Regions from separate parts of the Mediterraneibacter torques genome, predicted to be linked through region 2. Evidence: predicted binding sites of a transcription regulator. Region 2 holds the regulator's gene; the other holds the start of a gene.
What was found. The regulator HrcA, encoded in region 2, represses chaperone genes, less so after heat shock. The targets are predictions, from matches to a motif close to TGTTAGCACTCNNNNNNNNNGAGTGCTAACA.
Positions count from the first base shown of each region.

Region 1: the regulator HrcA is predicted to act here: its motif matches at 1,369-1,399, upstream of ACH9UM_RS12585 (Hsp20/alpha crystallin family protein).

Region 1 covers NZ_CP172594.1:2,686,810-2,694,493, reverse strand. The annotation lists gene ACH9UM_RS12595 (helix-turn-helix domain-containing protein) at 1-337, shown strand, start outside; gene ACH9UM_RS12590 (hypothetical protein) at 804-1,208, shown strand; gene ACH9UM_RS12585 (Hsp20/alpha crystallin family protein) at 1,471-1,932, shown strand; gene ACH9UM_RS12580 (MATE family efflux transporter) at 2,149-3,522, shown strand; gene ACH9UM_RS12575 (Cof-type HAD-IIB family hydrolase) at 3,723-4,598, shown strand; gene ACH9UM_RS12570 (MurT ligase domain-containing protein) at 4,619-5,974, shown strand; gene ACH9UM_RS12565 (type 1 glutamine amidotransferase) at 5,971-6,732, shown strand; gene ACH9UM_RS12560 (lactate utilization protein) at 6,845-7,480, shown strand.
Region 2 covers NZ_CP172594.1:1,276,008-1,283,691, reverse strand. The annotation lists gene hemW (radical SAM family heme chaperone HemW) at 1-1,174, shown strand, start outside; gene hrcA (heat-inducible transcriptional repressor HrcA) at 1,370-2,419, shown strand; gene grpE (nucleotide exchange factor GrpE) at 2,447-3,100, shown strand; gene dnaK (molecular chaperone DnaK) at 3,160-5,034, shown strand; gene dnaJ (molecular chaperone DnaJ) at 5,158-6,351, shown strand; gene ACH9UM_RS05890 (amidophosphoribosyltransferase) at 6,612-7,684, shown strand, end outside.

The DNA of each region.
Region 1 (7,684 bases), 1.4 Mb from region 2:
TGACAGACCTTCTATATGGAAATGGAATCAGGAAATGAGTGACAGAGAGAAATTTATCGTAGCCACACTTCTCGTAAAGAATAGCGATTTGGAAGAAAATCCGGGTATTACAATTCGGAAAACAGGCGATTTTATAACACTTTATATTTCAAGAGAAAACCATTTGGCAGACGACGGTTCTACAAAACCAAAAGAGTATAGTCTTGATAGAAACGGTCAGATAAAACATAAAGAAAAAATGGAAGCAGATGATTATGAAGTATATGCTAAACTGAAAGAGGAGATAGAGAATGGAGTGAAAAAACTCAATGAAATGTATTCAAACATTTATGAATAAAAATATTTGTATAATGATTGCAAGGTCGAATAATAGGGTGTTGAATGCTTGACACCCTTCTTTTGATTAATCTAAACTATAAGAAAGTGTTGCGGAGTTGTGGTGTACGGTTGCAAAAATCCGATTGAACTAATATTTTGTAGCTATAATATGGGCATGCAAATACTTGCATAACAAGTATAATAAATGTGTGGTGTTTTTTAGAACAGGTTCTTGTACCGAAATTCGGTACAAGAAAGAATAGGATGAGAAGCAGACAGCATCTCAACCGGATGCTTCTGCTTCTACACAGAAAAATAACGCTTCCCAAACAACAGGGGAATCTAATGGAGGGAACTCAGGAAACGGCGGAACTCAAAATACAGCTCCGGTACATACTCATGATTATAGTATTCCGATCTATACAGGAGAATGGGTAGTCGATCAGGAAGCTTGGACAGAAACTGTCAATGAACCAGTATATGAAATGGTAGAACATACAATTTGTAGCACATGTCAAGCTGATATCTCAGGAGTTGCAGGACAACATTTAGACGAGACAATGCATGCGGGATATTACTCGGGCTGGAGAAAAGAGCAAACAGGAACAAAAACGTATACAGTTAATCATCCAGAACAAGGGCATTACGAATCGATTGTGACCGGATATAATGTAGCTGTGGAGCAGTTCAATGAAATGGAAGTTTATAACCATATCACAGACTGGTTCAGGATCGAAAAGAGATTGCGAAGAGGGATTTGGTTCAGATTATGTGACGGCTCAGATTTCTTTAAGAATGATTACAGAACTACTCGCTATGGACCTCATGACCTGCATTCATTCGGTCGCGGCTATCGCCTTATAAGCGAAAAAAATGATCTCCACTTATGAGATCAAACTCTCAACGGGAGCTCATTTTTCGCTTGCATGGCTTGTAGTTTTAGCGCAAATGGTGTCAAATTGGTGTCAAAACAGAAAAAATCACAATTTCAAAAGAAATAAGATACTGCAAACCATTGATTTTAAAGGGTTTGCAAAAAAATAGCAAAAATATTAGCACTCAACCCTTGACAGTGCTAATAACGGGTGCTATATTACAGATATAACAAAGAAAACAATAAATTCAAAAGTGTTTTGAAAGGAGATATGACTTATGTTGATGCCTAGTATTTTTGGAGAGAATTTGTTTGACGATGATTGGATGGATTTCCCGTTTGAGAGATTTGACAGAGATTTCTGGGGAAAGAAAAATCCGCTGTATGGTAAGAATGCCAAAAACATGATGAAGACAGATATTCGTGAGCATGAAGCGGGATATGAGTTGGATATTGATCTTCCGGGATTTAAAAAGGACGAGATTACCGTGGATCTTGAAAATGGTTATCTGACCATCTCGGCGGCGAAAGGACTTGACAAGGACGAGGAAGATAAGAAGGGAAAATACATTCGGAAAGAGCGTTATGCAGGTACAATGCAGAGGAGTTTTTATGTAGGCGATGCGATCACTCACGAAGATATTAAAGCAAAATTTGAAAACGGTATTTTGAGCCTGACAATTCCGAAAAAGGATGCGAAAGCAGTAGAGACTAAGAAATCCATTGCGATTGAAGGATAAATTCATTTCTTTTGACAAGTTTTTGACGGTAGTGAACGGGAACGGCGAGTGTGCTGTTCCCGTTCACTGCCGTTTTTACATGCAAGAGCGGATGTAAGGATATTGCAGGAATAAAATCGAGAAAAAGTTTTAGAAAAATCACTTTTCGCGGTTTTTATATCTGTGAGAAAGTGATAATATATAACCTGAAATCTTAGGGAGAGGGTTATATGAGTTATGAAAAAAGAAAATGATTTTGGCAGGGATTCTATTCCTTTGCTTGTATTAAAAATTTCAATTCCGTTTATGTTCGCGCAATTTGTTAATGTGCTGTACAGTATTGTGGATAGAATCTATATAGGAAATATTCCGGTGATCGGGGCTGACTCGCTGGCAGGCGCGGGGGTATGTGCTCCGATCATTACATTGTTGTCATCGTTCGGAACGCTGATCGGTATCGGGGGTTCCGTCTTGTTTTCGGTACGTCTCGGGGCGGGAGATGAAAAAAGCGCTAAGCAGATACTGGCAAACAGTTTTTCTATGCTGCTTATTTTTTCGGGAATATTGACGATTGTATTTTTACTTACGAAAGATTATTTACTGAGATGGTTTGGGGCAAGCGCAGATATATTTCCGTATGCCAATACTTATATGACTATTTACACGCTTGGAACTTTTTTCGCTCTTTTGTCAATGGGGATGAATTATTTTATTACGGCACAGGGATATCCGGGGCTTGGAATGCTGACGACACTGATCGGAGCAATCGTAAATATCGTGCTTGATCCGGTATTTATTTTCGGACTTGAAATGGATATTGCGGGGGCGGCAGTGGCTACGGTGATTGCACAGATGTCATCATGCATCTTTGTTCTTTATACATTGAAGAGAAAGAAGATGCGTATTCCGCTGACGCTGGTGAAGCCTGAGCGGGAGATTGGAAAACGAATCGTGAAGATTGGTTTCTCTCCGTTTTTGATTCTGGCATCAGACAGTGTGATCATCATTGCGCTGAATGCTGTTTTGCAGTATTACGGCGGAGCAGACTACGGGGATACGTTGATCACGGCGGCTACGATCGTGCAAAGCTATATGCTTTTGATCACGGCGCCGATGCTTGGCGTGACAGGAGGGTCGCAGCCGCTTATTAGTTATAATTATGGAGCAAACAGAGCGGATCGTATTCGGAAAACAGTGCTCTGGGTGTTGATGCTCTGTGTTTTCTTTACGGCGGTGATGTTTATTATTTCAAGAGTGGCTCCGCAGTATTTTGTTCGTATTTTTACGGATAATGCAGAGTACCGGGAACTGTCCGTGTGGGGGATCAAAGTGTTTACTCTGATGGTTGTTCCGTTAAGTCTGCAGTATGTTTTTGTTGATGCGCTTACTGCTCTTGGCATGACGAAGTTGTCTCTTGGGATGTCTGTTGTAAGAAAAGTTTTTTACTTTTCATCAACATGTTTTCTCCCGGCGTTGTTTACGGCGAAAGATGCTTTTTATGCGGAGCCGGTGGCGGATATACTGGCGGCATCGGTGACAAGCGTTGTTTTTTTCTTTGTATATAGGAAATATCTGAAAGGCAGCGGAAGACTTGGGGAAATCAAACTGTAGAAACGACTGTGACGGTTATGGAAAAACGACTGTGCAGGTTAGGGCGATTTGTGTTGTAAAATGCGGGGAAAAACTTTATAATAGATAGAATAGCAAGTAACCGCACACAGATGTCCGTCGGTAAAAACATGCAAGCATGTTTTATGCTCTACGTACACTGTATGGCTGAACTATTGTATATAGATTGGAGATATGAAGATATGATCAAAGTGATAGCGAGCGATATGGATGGAACGCTTCTTTGTGATGACCACAGAATCGCTCCGGATACGATCGCGGCAGTAAAGGAAGCGTGTGCGGCAGGCATCCGGTTTATGGTGGCGACAGGCAGAGGTTATGAAGGCGCTATGGCAGAGCTTGACGGAACAGGAATTGTTTGTGATTATATATTGGGAAGCGGAGCGGAAGTCAGAGATCCGCAGAGAAAAATTGTAAAAGAATGCGGCATCGGAATGGAGTTGTGCAGAGAGATCTGCGAAGAGGTGAAAGAATTTCCGATATCGATCGTATTTCTTACAAATGAAGGCGATTACCGTATCGGAACGGAAAAAGAAGTCGAAGAAAGTATTATAGCGGAGATGCAGCTTTTTCATGTAAATATGACCCGGGAAGAGGTCGTGAAAACAAGCGAATATCGCAGGGCGATAGAAAGTGTAAAGGTTGTTTCTGATTTTGAAGAGATTGAGAAAGCGGGTATCCCGGTGTTTAAACTATTTATGTTTTCACATGATCTTGAGTTAGTCCGCAGGGTGACAAAACATCTTGAAAAAAATCCTAAAATCGCAGTCGCTTCATCATTTGAATCAAATGTGGAGATCACGGATGCAAGAGCGCAGAAAGGTCCGATATTGAAGGAATATATCGAGTCGCTTGGATATACTATGGATGAGGTTATGGTTCTCGGAGACAGTTTGAATGATTATTCGATGATGTCAATGGATTTCGGAGCGACGGTAGCGATGGGAAATGCGGTTTCGGAATTGAAAAAAGCGGCAAAATATATTACGAAGTCAAATGATGAGCTTGGTGTTGCGTATGCCATTCGGGAACTGTTAAAAAAGCAGAAAAATAAATAAAAAGGGAAATTGGTTCAAGTATGAGATTGAGAAGTAAATTTGCTGTGAAATGCGCGAAAGCGACGAGCAGTCTGATCAAAAAGTTAAACCGTGGAAGCGGGGTGACGCTTCCGGGATATGTGGCGCGTCTGATCGATCCGAATATACTGAAGGAATTATCGGGTCAGGTTAGAAAAAAGACGATCGTCACAATGGGAACAAACGGAAAGACAACGACGAACGCGATTTTATGTAAGGCGTTAGAGCATGAAGGTCAGAAAGTGATTATTAACCGTACGGGCGCTAATATGTTAAACGGAATTATTTCGGCGTTTGTTCTTGCAACAGACAAGCATGGCAATCTGGATGCGGATTATGCATGCATAGAAGTAGATGAGATCGCATCTGTAGGGGTGCTGCCGAAAATAGAGCCAGACTGTGCGCTGCTGACAAATATTTCGCGAGATCAGCTTGATCGCTTCGGTGAAGTTGATATTACTTATAATAAATTGATGACAGCGGTGACAAGCGTTCCGAAGACAACGCTTATTATAAATTGTGATGACATTTTATCTTACTCTTTGGCGCAGGAAAGCAAAAATGCATTTGTCACATATGGTATCAGCGAGCAGATATTTGACGATGTTTCACGATCTGAAATACGGGAGAGCATTTTTTGCCGCAAATGCGGAAAGAAACTGGAATATCAGTTTTTCCATTATGGTCAGTTAGGGTTGTATCATTGTCCGAACTGCGGATGGAACAGACCAAATCCGGAATATACGGCTGAACATGTCGTAAGAGAAGATGAATTGTATTCATTTGATATGGACGGAATCCACTTTGATCCGCAGATAAGGACACCTTATAATATTTACAATACTCTGTCGGCGTATGCGGCTCTTAAAACGATGGGAGCGGGATATGAACATTTTAAAGAGATGATAGAGGCGTTTGATTATGGAAATAACAGAGAAAGTATTTTTAATATAAACGGTGCAAGAGTGCAGCTCCACCTTGCGAAAAATCCGATCGGTTTTCAGCAGAAAGTATCGCATGTACTCAGAGATCCGAATCCGAAAGATATTATCATTCAGATCAATGATACGTATCAGGATGGGGAAGACGTATCATGGCTTTGGGATGTGGATTTTCAGTATCTTGCGGAAAGTAACGCAAGAAAGATTATTACGGCGGGAACAAGGAAGTATGATATGGCGCTTCGGTTGAAATACGAAGATGTTTCTTGCGAATCTACAGACGATATGCGTGCATCGGTGCTTGAGTGTGTAGAGCAGGGCACGAAAAATCTTTATGTTATCGTGAACTACTCCGGATTGTATCAGACGAACCATATGCTGACTGAATTAGAGGGGAAAGGAGGTACGGAACGATGAAGAAACTTACAATCGGACATTTATATCCGGATCTCTTAAACTTATACGGTGACAGAGGAAATATACAGTGTTTTCGGAAACGTCTTGAATGGCGGGGGATGGAGGCAGAGGTGATTCCGTTTCTATCAGGTGAAAAAATTGATTTTTCTAAGTTGGATATCGTGCTCTTAGGCGGCGGATCTGACAGAGAGCAGGAACTTGTATGCGGTTTCCTAAAAGACATCAAAGATGATTTTAAAGCATATGTTGAAGACGGGGGAGTTGTCCTCGCTGTGTGCGGGGGATATCAGCTTCTCGGGAAATATTACAAGACAAATAAAAAGACGATAGAAGGTCTTTCGATTCTTGATATAACGACAGAATGGCAGCCGGAGAGACTGATCAGAAATATCGTGTTGAACAGTCCGCTTTTTGAACAGCCTGTAGTCGGATTTGAAAATCATGGAGGAAGGACATATATCGGTGATCACACTCCGTTCGGGAAAGTGTTTTACGGCTTGGGAAATACAGGAAAATCAGGTTATGAAGGCGTTATATATAAAAATGTGATCGCAACATATTTGCACGGACCTCTTCTTCCGAAAAATCCGCAGGTATGTGATTATCTTCTTGAAAAAGCGCTTCAAAGAAAATACGGTGAAGAAGTGAAGCTTGAGCCGCTGAAAGACGAGACGGAAAAGAAAGCAAACAGTTATATTGCCGACAGGTACAGCGATAAAAAATATGTGCTTCGGGAAACGGTAAAAAGACATACCTGATCCGGCTGCAGAGAGTGTGACAGAAAGACAGATTTTCCGGCAGGTGGAAGTTCTGGCGGGAACACTACGCTTGTTGCTGTAAATATAAAATAAAAGAAAGGAAGTATTTCTTATGGATGTAAGACGGATGAGAAATGAAGCGCTTGGCAAACGTGTTGTGAAAGCGCTTGAATCAAGAAATATGGAAGCTTATTATGCATCAACGAAAGAAGAAGCTGTTCAAAAAGCGCTGGAGCTGATGGAGGAGGGAAGCTCGGTTACAATGGGCGGCTCGATGTCGGTTCGGGAATCGGGACTTCTTGATGCGATCAATGCGGGAAATTATGAGTTTTATGACAGGGATCAGGCGGCGACACCCGAAGAACGTCAGGAGATTGCATTGAAAGCGTTTACATGCGACTGGTACCTCGGAAGTGTCAATGCTATGAGTGAGAACGGAGTATTTGTTAATATTGACGGAAATGCGAACCGTGTGGCGGCATATGCGTTCGGACCGAAAAACGTACTGCTTATCGTAGGAATGAATAAAGTGGTGAAGTCAGAAGAAGATGCGGTGCAAAGGGCGAGAAACGAAGCTGCGCCGATCAATTCACAGAGATTCGGACTTGAGACTCCATGCGTAAAAAACGGAAGCTGTTTTGACTGCAAGAGTTCAGACTGCATCTGCTGTCAGGTCTTGGTCACAAGATTCAGCAGAATTCCGAAGCGGTTTAAAATAATTCTTGTAGACGATGTTTTGGGATTTTAGGAGAGGAAATTACCTATGGACAGAAATGAAAGAAATACAATGGATCAAAACGCGCGAAAACGTACGGTGCGAAGAGAAGGGAATGCTGAGGGAAGCGCGCGGGCAAATGAAGGTCTGGGAAGAAGACCGTCGGGAAACGGCGCTCCCGCCTCAGCAGGAAGACCGTCAGGAAAAAGCAGTTCGGCATCTGTACGAAGAACATCG
Region 2 (7,684 bases):
TTCTGCTTATGTGGAAGCTCTTGCGGAGGAGATAAAAGGAAAAAAAGAACAGTTTTCGGATTATTGCGTGACAACGATTTTTTTAGGCGGTGGAACTCCTTCTATATTAGAGGGAGTATACACTGCCTCTATTTTTCGTGCTTTGCGGGAAAGTTTCGATATTGCGGAGAATGCGGAAATAACGATGGAAGTAAATCCCGGAACTGTGTCGGAAGAAAAGATAAACATGTGGAAAACATGCGGAGTGAACCGGTTAAGTATCGGTCTTCAATCGGTCGATGACGGAGAACTGAAAATGCTTGGACGTATCCATACATATGATGAATTTCTCACTACATGGAAGATGGTAAGAAAAGCAGGATTTCATAACGTTAATATCGATTTGATCTCGGCGATTCCCGGGCAGACAAAAAAGAGCTGGGAAACAACGCTTCGCACAGTTGCGCAGTTACAGCCGGAACATATTTCCGCATATAGTTTAATTATAGAAGAAGGAACTGTTTTCGGTACGATTTACGGGGAGGATGGGGAGCGGATATGCCAAAAAGAACTGTTGTCCCGCGAGAGTAGTATGCCGGAAGTATCAGATAAAGACGGTAATATAAGAAAAGACAGACAGATACTTCCGCTTCCCGATGAAGATACAGAACGGGCGATTTATGAAATAACAGAGAAGATCCTTCGGGAATACGGGTATGAGAGATATGAGATTTCAAATTATGCAAAACCGGGATATGAGTGCAGGCATAATTTAGGGTATTGGGAGCGAAGAGAATATCTCGGACTGGGACTGGGGGCGTCCTCTCTGATTGCCGAACACCGATTCTGCAATACAGATAAAATGGATGTTTATATAAGACTGAATAAGACTGTAGATCCGGACGGCAAAAAAGAAGAGAGTAAAAAAGCGGTATGGGAAAAAGCAGAAGAAGTAAGTGTACTGTCAGTGCAAGAGCAAATGGAAGAATTCATGTTTCTCGGACTGCGGAAAACAGATGGAGTGTCGGAAAAAAGTTTTTTTGAAACATTCGGGGTGCAAATAGATACGGTTTACGGAGAAACGATCGGAAAACTTGAAAAAGAACGTCTTTTGATAAAAGAAAAAGGGCAGATCCGCCTGACAGAGCGGGGAGTTGATATAAGCAACTATGTAATGAGTGAGTTTTTGTTTTGAAAAAGCGGATGCTGTGATTCTGCCTCTTTCGGATAATAGGAAATTCAGATAGAAGACATCGTTTCGGATGTACAGAAATAAATAAAAAAATAATAAACACTGTTGACAAAAGGAAAATGCAGTGCTATCTTAATATACGAAAGGTGTTAGCACTCGAAAGAAAAGAGTGCTAATAGCGAGAGAGGAGGAAAAGCTGTGGCGGTCGATACGTCGTTAAGTGAAAGAAAACTTACTATATTAAAAGCGATCATACAGAATTACCTTGAGACCGGAGAACCGGTTGGCTCGCGGACACTTTCTAAATATACAGATCTGAATTTAAGTTCCGCGACGATCAGGAACGAGATGGCAGATCTTGAAGATCTCGGTTATATTTTTCAGCCGCATACGTCGGCGGGAAGGATTCCTTCGGATAAAGGATATCGGCTTTATGTTGATATGCTGATGGAAGAAAAAGAACAAGAGATTGCAAAAAGAGAAAGCGCGATGTTGGAGAAAACCGATAAGGTTGAGAAAGTATTACAGCAGGCAGCAAGAGTTTTGGCGACGAATACGAATTATGCGACGATGGTATCGTCTCCGATTAACAATCGGAATACGCTGAAATTTATTCAGCTTTCTCAAGTTGATGCAGAACAGATCGTAGCGGTTATCGTACTTGGCGGTAATGTAATCAAGAATAAGATCATCGAAGTAGGGGAAATGTTAAGTAATGAGAATCTTCTGAAGTTAAATATGCTTCTTAATACTACATTGAACGGACTTCCGATCGATCAGATCACACTTGGATTGATCGCAAGGCTGAAAGAGCAGGCAGGCATTCACAGTGAGGTTGTCGCTCATGTACTGGATGCGGTGGCAGAGACGATCCATGTAGAAGAAGATATGAAGATTTATACAAGCGGAGCTACGAACATCTTTAAGTATCCGGAGTTGAGCGATAAGCAAAGCGCACAGGAGATCATCAGTGCATTTGAAGAGAAGCAGCAGCTCGCCGATCTTGTGACAGAGACACTGGCAAGTGAGGATAGTCACGGAATACAGGTTTATATCGGAGATGAGACTCCGGTTAAAACAATGAAGGACTGCAGTGTCGTGACAGCGACGTATGAACTTGGCGAAGGCATGAAAGGAACGATCGGCATTATCGGACCGAAACGGATGGATTATGAACATGTCATGAAGACGCTGAAAATTCTGCAGGGAGAGTTGGATGCGATTTATAATAAAGATCCAAAAGGATAGAAAGGTGGAAAGCCGGTGGGTGACAAGATGAGCAAAGAAGATATGATAAAAGAAGCTGTCGAGGAAGCAAAGGCAGAAGCGGCAAAGATGGAAGACGAAGCGGCTGCAGATGAGCAGGACGAGGCGGCAGAGACGAAAGGATCTGTTGAGGAGGAAGCTTCAAAAGAGACGGAAGAGTCTCAGGATACAAAAGATACAGAATCAAAAGAAAAGAAAAAGTTTTTCGCAAAGAAAGAAAAAAAAGATAAAAAAGACGAGAAGATTGAAGAATTGACTGATCGTCTCACCCGTCAAATGGCAGAGTTTGATAACTTCCGCAAGCGTACAGAGAGAGAAAAATCTCAAATGTATGAAATCGGAGCGAAAGATATCATAGAAAAAATTCTTCCGGTTATCGATAATTTTGAACGTGGTCTTGCAGCCGTGCCGGAGGAAAGTAAGGAAGATCCTTTTGTAGAAGGAATGGAAAAAATCTACAAACAGATCATGACGACTTTGGAAGGGGTCGGTGTAAAACCGATCGAAGCGGTAGGCCAGGAATTTAATCCTGATTTCCATAATGCGGTTATGCATGTGGAAGATGAGGAAGCGGGTGAAAACATCATCACGGAAGAATTTCAAAAAGGCTATATGTATCATGACAGCGTCGTAAGACACAGTATGGTAAAAGTAGCAAATTAGTAGAAAAGCAACTTTATTTCAGAATAATAAAAAGCGATAAGAAGCAGGAGGAAAAAATCATGGGAAAAATAATCGGTATTGACCTTGGTACAACAAACAGTTGCGTAGCTGTTATGGAAGGCGGACAGCCGACAGTGATCGCAAACACAGAAGGCGCAAGAACAACGCCGTCAGTCGTAGCGTTTACAAAGACAGGAGAGCGTCTCGTAGGAGAGCCGGCAAAACGTCAGGCAGTTACAAACGCAGACAAAACAATTTCTTCTATCAAAAGAGAGATGGGAAGCGATTTTAAAGTGACGATCGATGAGAAAAAATATTCTCCTCAGGAAATTTCCGCAATGATCCTTCAGAAATTGAAAGCGGATGCAGAAGGTTATTTGGGAGAAAAAGTAACGGAAGCTGTTATTACAGTTCCGGCATACTTCAACGACGCGCAGCGTCAGGCTACAAAAGATGCAGGAAAGATCGCAGGTCTTGATGTAAAACGTATCATCAACGAGCCTACGGCAGCGGCTCTTGCTTACGGCCTGGACAATGAGAAAGAGCAGAAAATCATGGTATACGACCTTGGAGGTGGTACGTTTGACGTTTCCATTATCGAGATCGGCGACGGCGTGATCGAAGTTCTCTCAACAGCAGGAGATAACCGTCTTGGCGGTGATGACTTTGACCAGAAGATTACAGATTATATGCTGGCAGATTTTAAGGCAAAAGAAGGCGTTGACCTTTCAACGGATAAGATGGCTCTTCAAAGATTAAAAGAAGCGGCAGAGAAAGCAAAAAAAGAACTTTCTTCCGCAACAACAACAAATATCAACCTTCCGTTCATTACGGCAACTGCCGAAGGACCGAAACACTTTGATATGAATCTGACAAGAGCAAAATTCGATGAGCTGACAAGAGATCTCGTAGACAGAACGGCAGAGCCGGTAAGACGCGCTCTTTCCGATGCGGGACTTACAGCGGCAGATCTCGGTCAGGTATTGCTTGTAGGCGGATCTACACGTATTCCGGCAGTACAGGAAGAAGTAAAGAGACTGACAGGAAAAGAACCGAGCAAATCTTTGAATCCGGATGAATGTGTTGCTCTTGGAGCTTCTGTTCAGGGAGGAAAACTTGCAGGAGACGCAGGAGCAGGAGATATCCTTCTTCTTGATGTTACACCGCTTTCTCTTTCTATCGAAACAATGGGCGGAGTTGCCACAAGATTGATCGAGAGAAATACAACGATCCCGACAAAGAAAAGCCAGATATTCTCTACAGCGGCAGACAACCAGACAGCGGTAGATATCAATGTCGTACAGGGAGAAAGACAGTTCGCAAAAGATAATAAATCACTCGGACAGTTCAGACTTGACGGAATCCCGCCGGCTCCGCGTGGAATCCCGCAGATCGAAGTTACTTTCGATATTGATGCAAACGGTATCGTCAACGTATCTGCAAAAGATCTCGGAACAGGAAAAGAACAGCATATCACGATCACAGCAGGTTCTAATATGTCAGATTCCGATATTGATAAAGCGGTAAAAGAAGCTGCTGAGTTTGAAGCTCAGGATAAGAAACGTAAAGAGGCGATCGATACAAGAAATGAAGCTGATGCAATGGTATTCCAGACAGAAAAGGCAATCAAGGAAGTCGGCGATAAACTGGATGCCAACGATAAAGCGGCTGTAGAAGCCGATATGCAGGCGTTAAAAGACGTGCTGGCAAAATCAACTCCGGAAAATACATCTGAAGCCGATGTGGCTGAGATCAAAGCTGCGAAGGAAAAACTGATGGAAAGCGCACAGAAACTTTTCACAAAGATGTATGAGCAGGCAGGCGCAGCGGCAGGTGCAGGTGCAGCAGGACCGAATCCAGGTCAGGATGCAGGACCGGCTCCGGAAGGATTCAACGGAGATGATGTCGTAGACGGAGATTATAAAGAAGTTTAAGATATCAGAGGAAACGAGATAAAAGCTTGAAATATCAGGCAAAATGTAAAATAAAAATTCTACGGGATCGTGTAAAAAGCGGTTTCGTAGAATTTTCTTGAGGAAAGGTAGAGTATTCGTATTATGGCAGAGTCAAAGAGAGATTATTACGAGGTGCTCGGCATCGGGAAAGATGCTGATGAGGCGGCGATCAAAAAAGCATACCGTGTACTGGCAAAGAAGTACCATCCCGATATGAACCCGGGGGATGCCGAGGCGGAAAAGAAATTTAAAGAGGCATCAGAAGCATATGCTGTTTTAAGCGATCCTGAAAAACGACAGAAATATGATCAGTTTGGTCACGCGGCATTCGATGGCGGCGCGGGCGGCGCAGGCGGTTTCGGAGGCTTTGACTTTAGCGGTGCGGATTTCAGTGATATTTTCGGCGATATTTTCGGCGACCTGTTCGGCGGCGGAAGACGAGGCGGAAGAAGTAACGGACCGATGCGAGGCGCAAATGTCAGAAAAAGTATAAGAATCACATTTGAGGAAGCGGTTTTCGGATGTGAAAAAGAATTAGATCTTATTTTGAAAGATCCATGTGAAACATGTAATGGAACAGGGGCAAAACCCGGAACATCTCCCGAAACATGCCCGAAATGCGGGGGCCGGGGGCAGGTTGTCTATACATCCCAGTCTTTTTTCGGAACAGTTCAAAATGTGCAGACATGTCCTAACTGCGGAGGCTCCGGTAAAGTGATTAAGGAAAAATGTTCAAAATGCGCAGGAAGCGGATACATTGCAAACCGAAAGAAGATCAAAGTGTCTATCCCGGCAGGAATTGATAACGGCCAGAGCGTTCGTATCAGAGACAAGGGAGAACCGGGAGTAAACGGCGGACCACGGGGAGATCTTCTTGTAGAAGTGAATGTTTCGGCGCATCCGTCGTTAAAACGACAAGATATTCATATTTTCTCTACGCATCCGATTTCATTTGCGGTAGCGGCGCTCGGAGGAGATATTCGTATTCCTACGGTAGACGGAGATGTGATTTATAATGTAAAACCGGGAACGAAAACAGATACAAAAGTGCGCCTTAAAGGAAAAGGAGTTCCGTCTCTTCGTAATCCACAGGCAAGAGGAGATCATTATGTGACGCTTGAGATCCAGACTCCGGAAAGATTAAGTTCGGAGGCGAAAGAAGCGCTGCGAAGATTTGATGAATTGACGGGAAATACACTTCATGAACATGATGAGACAACAGGGAAAGTCGAGAAGAAGAAAAAGAAAGGCTTCATGGAAAAAATGAAAGAGATGAAAGAAGCCTTGGAAGACTAACAGGTAAGAGGATGTCAAAATAAGGCATCCTCTTATTGTATAGACGGAGAAAATGGGAATCGTTTGCAGGGAGAATGATTTTGATGCCAAAGCGGCAAAAATAAAGGAATAGAACTTCTGCTTATATATATCTATAATAAACGATAATAGCAGGCATATGAAAGAAAGTATTGACTTATCGCCGGGAACTCCTTATCCTTTATAAGGTGAAAGATAAATAGCAGAATGAATTTGATAAATTTACAGGAGGCACATAGAAAATGGGTGGATTTTTCGGAGTTGCATCAAAAAAAGACTGTGTATTGGAGTTATTTTACGGCGTGGACTATCATTCTCACCTCGGAACGAGAAGAGGCGGAATGGCTGCGTATGGAAACGGAGAGTTCTGCCGTGCGATCCATAATATAGAAAATGCTCCTTTTCGTACAAAATTTGACAGGGATGTAGATGAGATGAAAGGCAATCTTGGAATCGGATGTATTTCTGATTACGAGCCGCAGCCGCTTCTTATACAGTCGCATCACGGAAGTTTTGCGATCGTTACGGTTGGAAAGATCAATAATGAAGAAGAACTTTTAGAAAAAGTGTTTGAAGAAGGGCATTCCCATTTTCAGGAGATGAGCGGAGGTAAGATCAATGCGACAGAGCTTGTGGCATCTTTGATCTGTAAGAAAGAAACGCTTGTGGAAGGAATCCGTTATGCGCAGGAAACTGTAAACGGCTCTCTTACGCTGCTTCTTATGACGAAAGACGGAATTTATGCGGCGCGTGACAGATATGGAAGAACTCCGGTTGTTGTCGGTAAGAAAGAAGAGGCGTACTGTGTTTCTTTTGAAAATTCAGCGTATATTAATCTCGGTTATGAAGCGTACAAAGAATTAGGGCCGGGAGAGATCGATCTGATTACTCCGGAAAGCGTGGAACAGTTGGTAGCTCCGGGAAAAGAGATGAAGATTTGTTCTTTTTTATGGGTTTATTATGGTTATCCGACTTCCTCTTACGAAGGCGTCAATGTAGAAGAAATGCGTTATAAATGTGGAAGTATGCTTGCAAAGCGCGATGGAGATTCTGTGCATCCTGATATTGTAGCCGGAGTTCCTGATTCTGGGATCGCACATGCGATCGGATATTCTAATGAATCGGGAATACCGTATGCGAGACCGTTTATTAAATATACGCCGACGTGGCCGAGGTCATTTATGCCTACAAGCCAGAGTCAGAGAAATCTGATCGCAAAGATGAAGCTGATTCCGGTGCAGTCTCTGATCGAAGATAAGAAACTGCTTTTGATCGACGATTCTATCGTGCGCGGAACGCAGCTTCGGGAGACGAC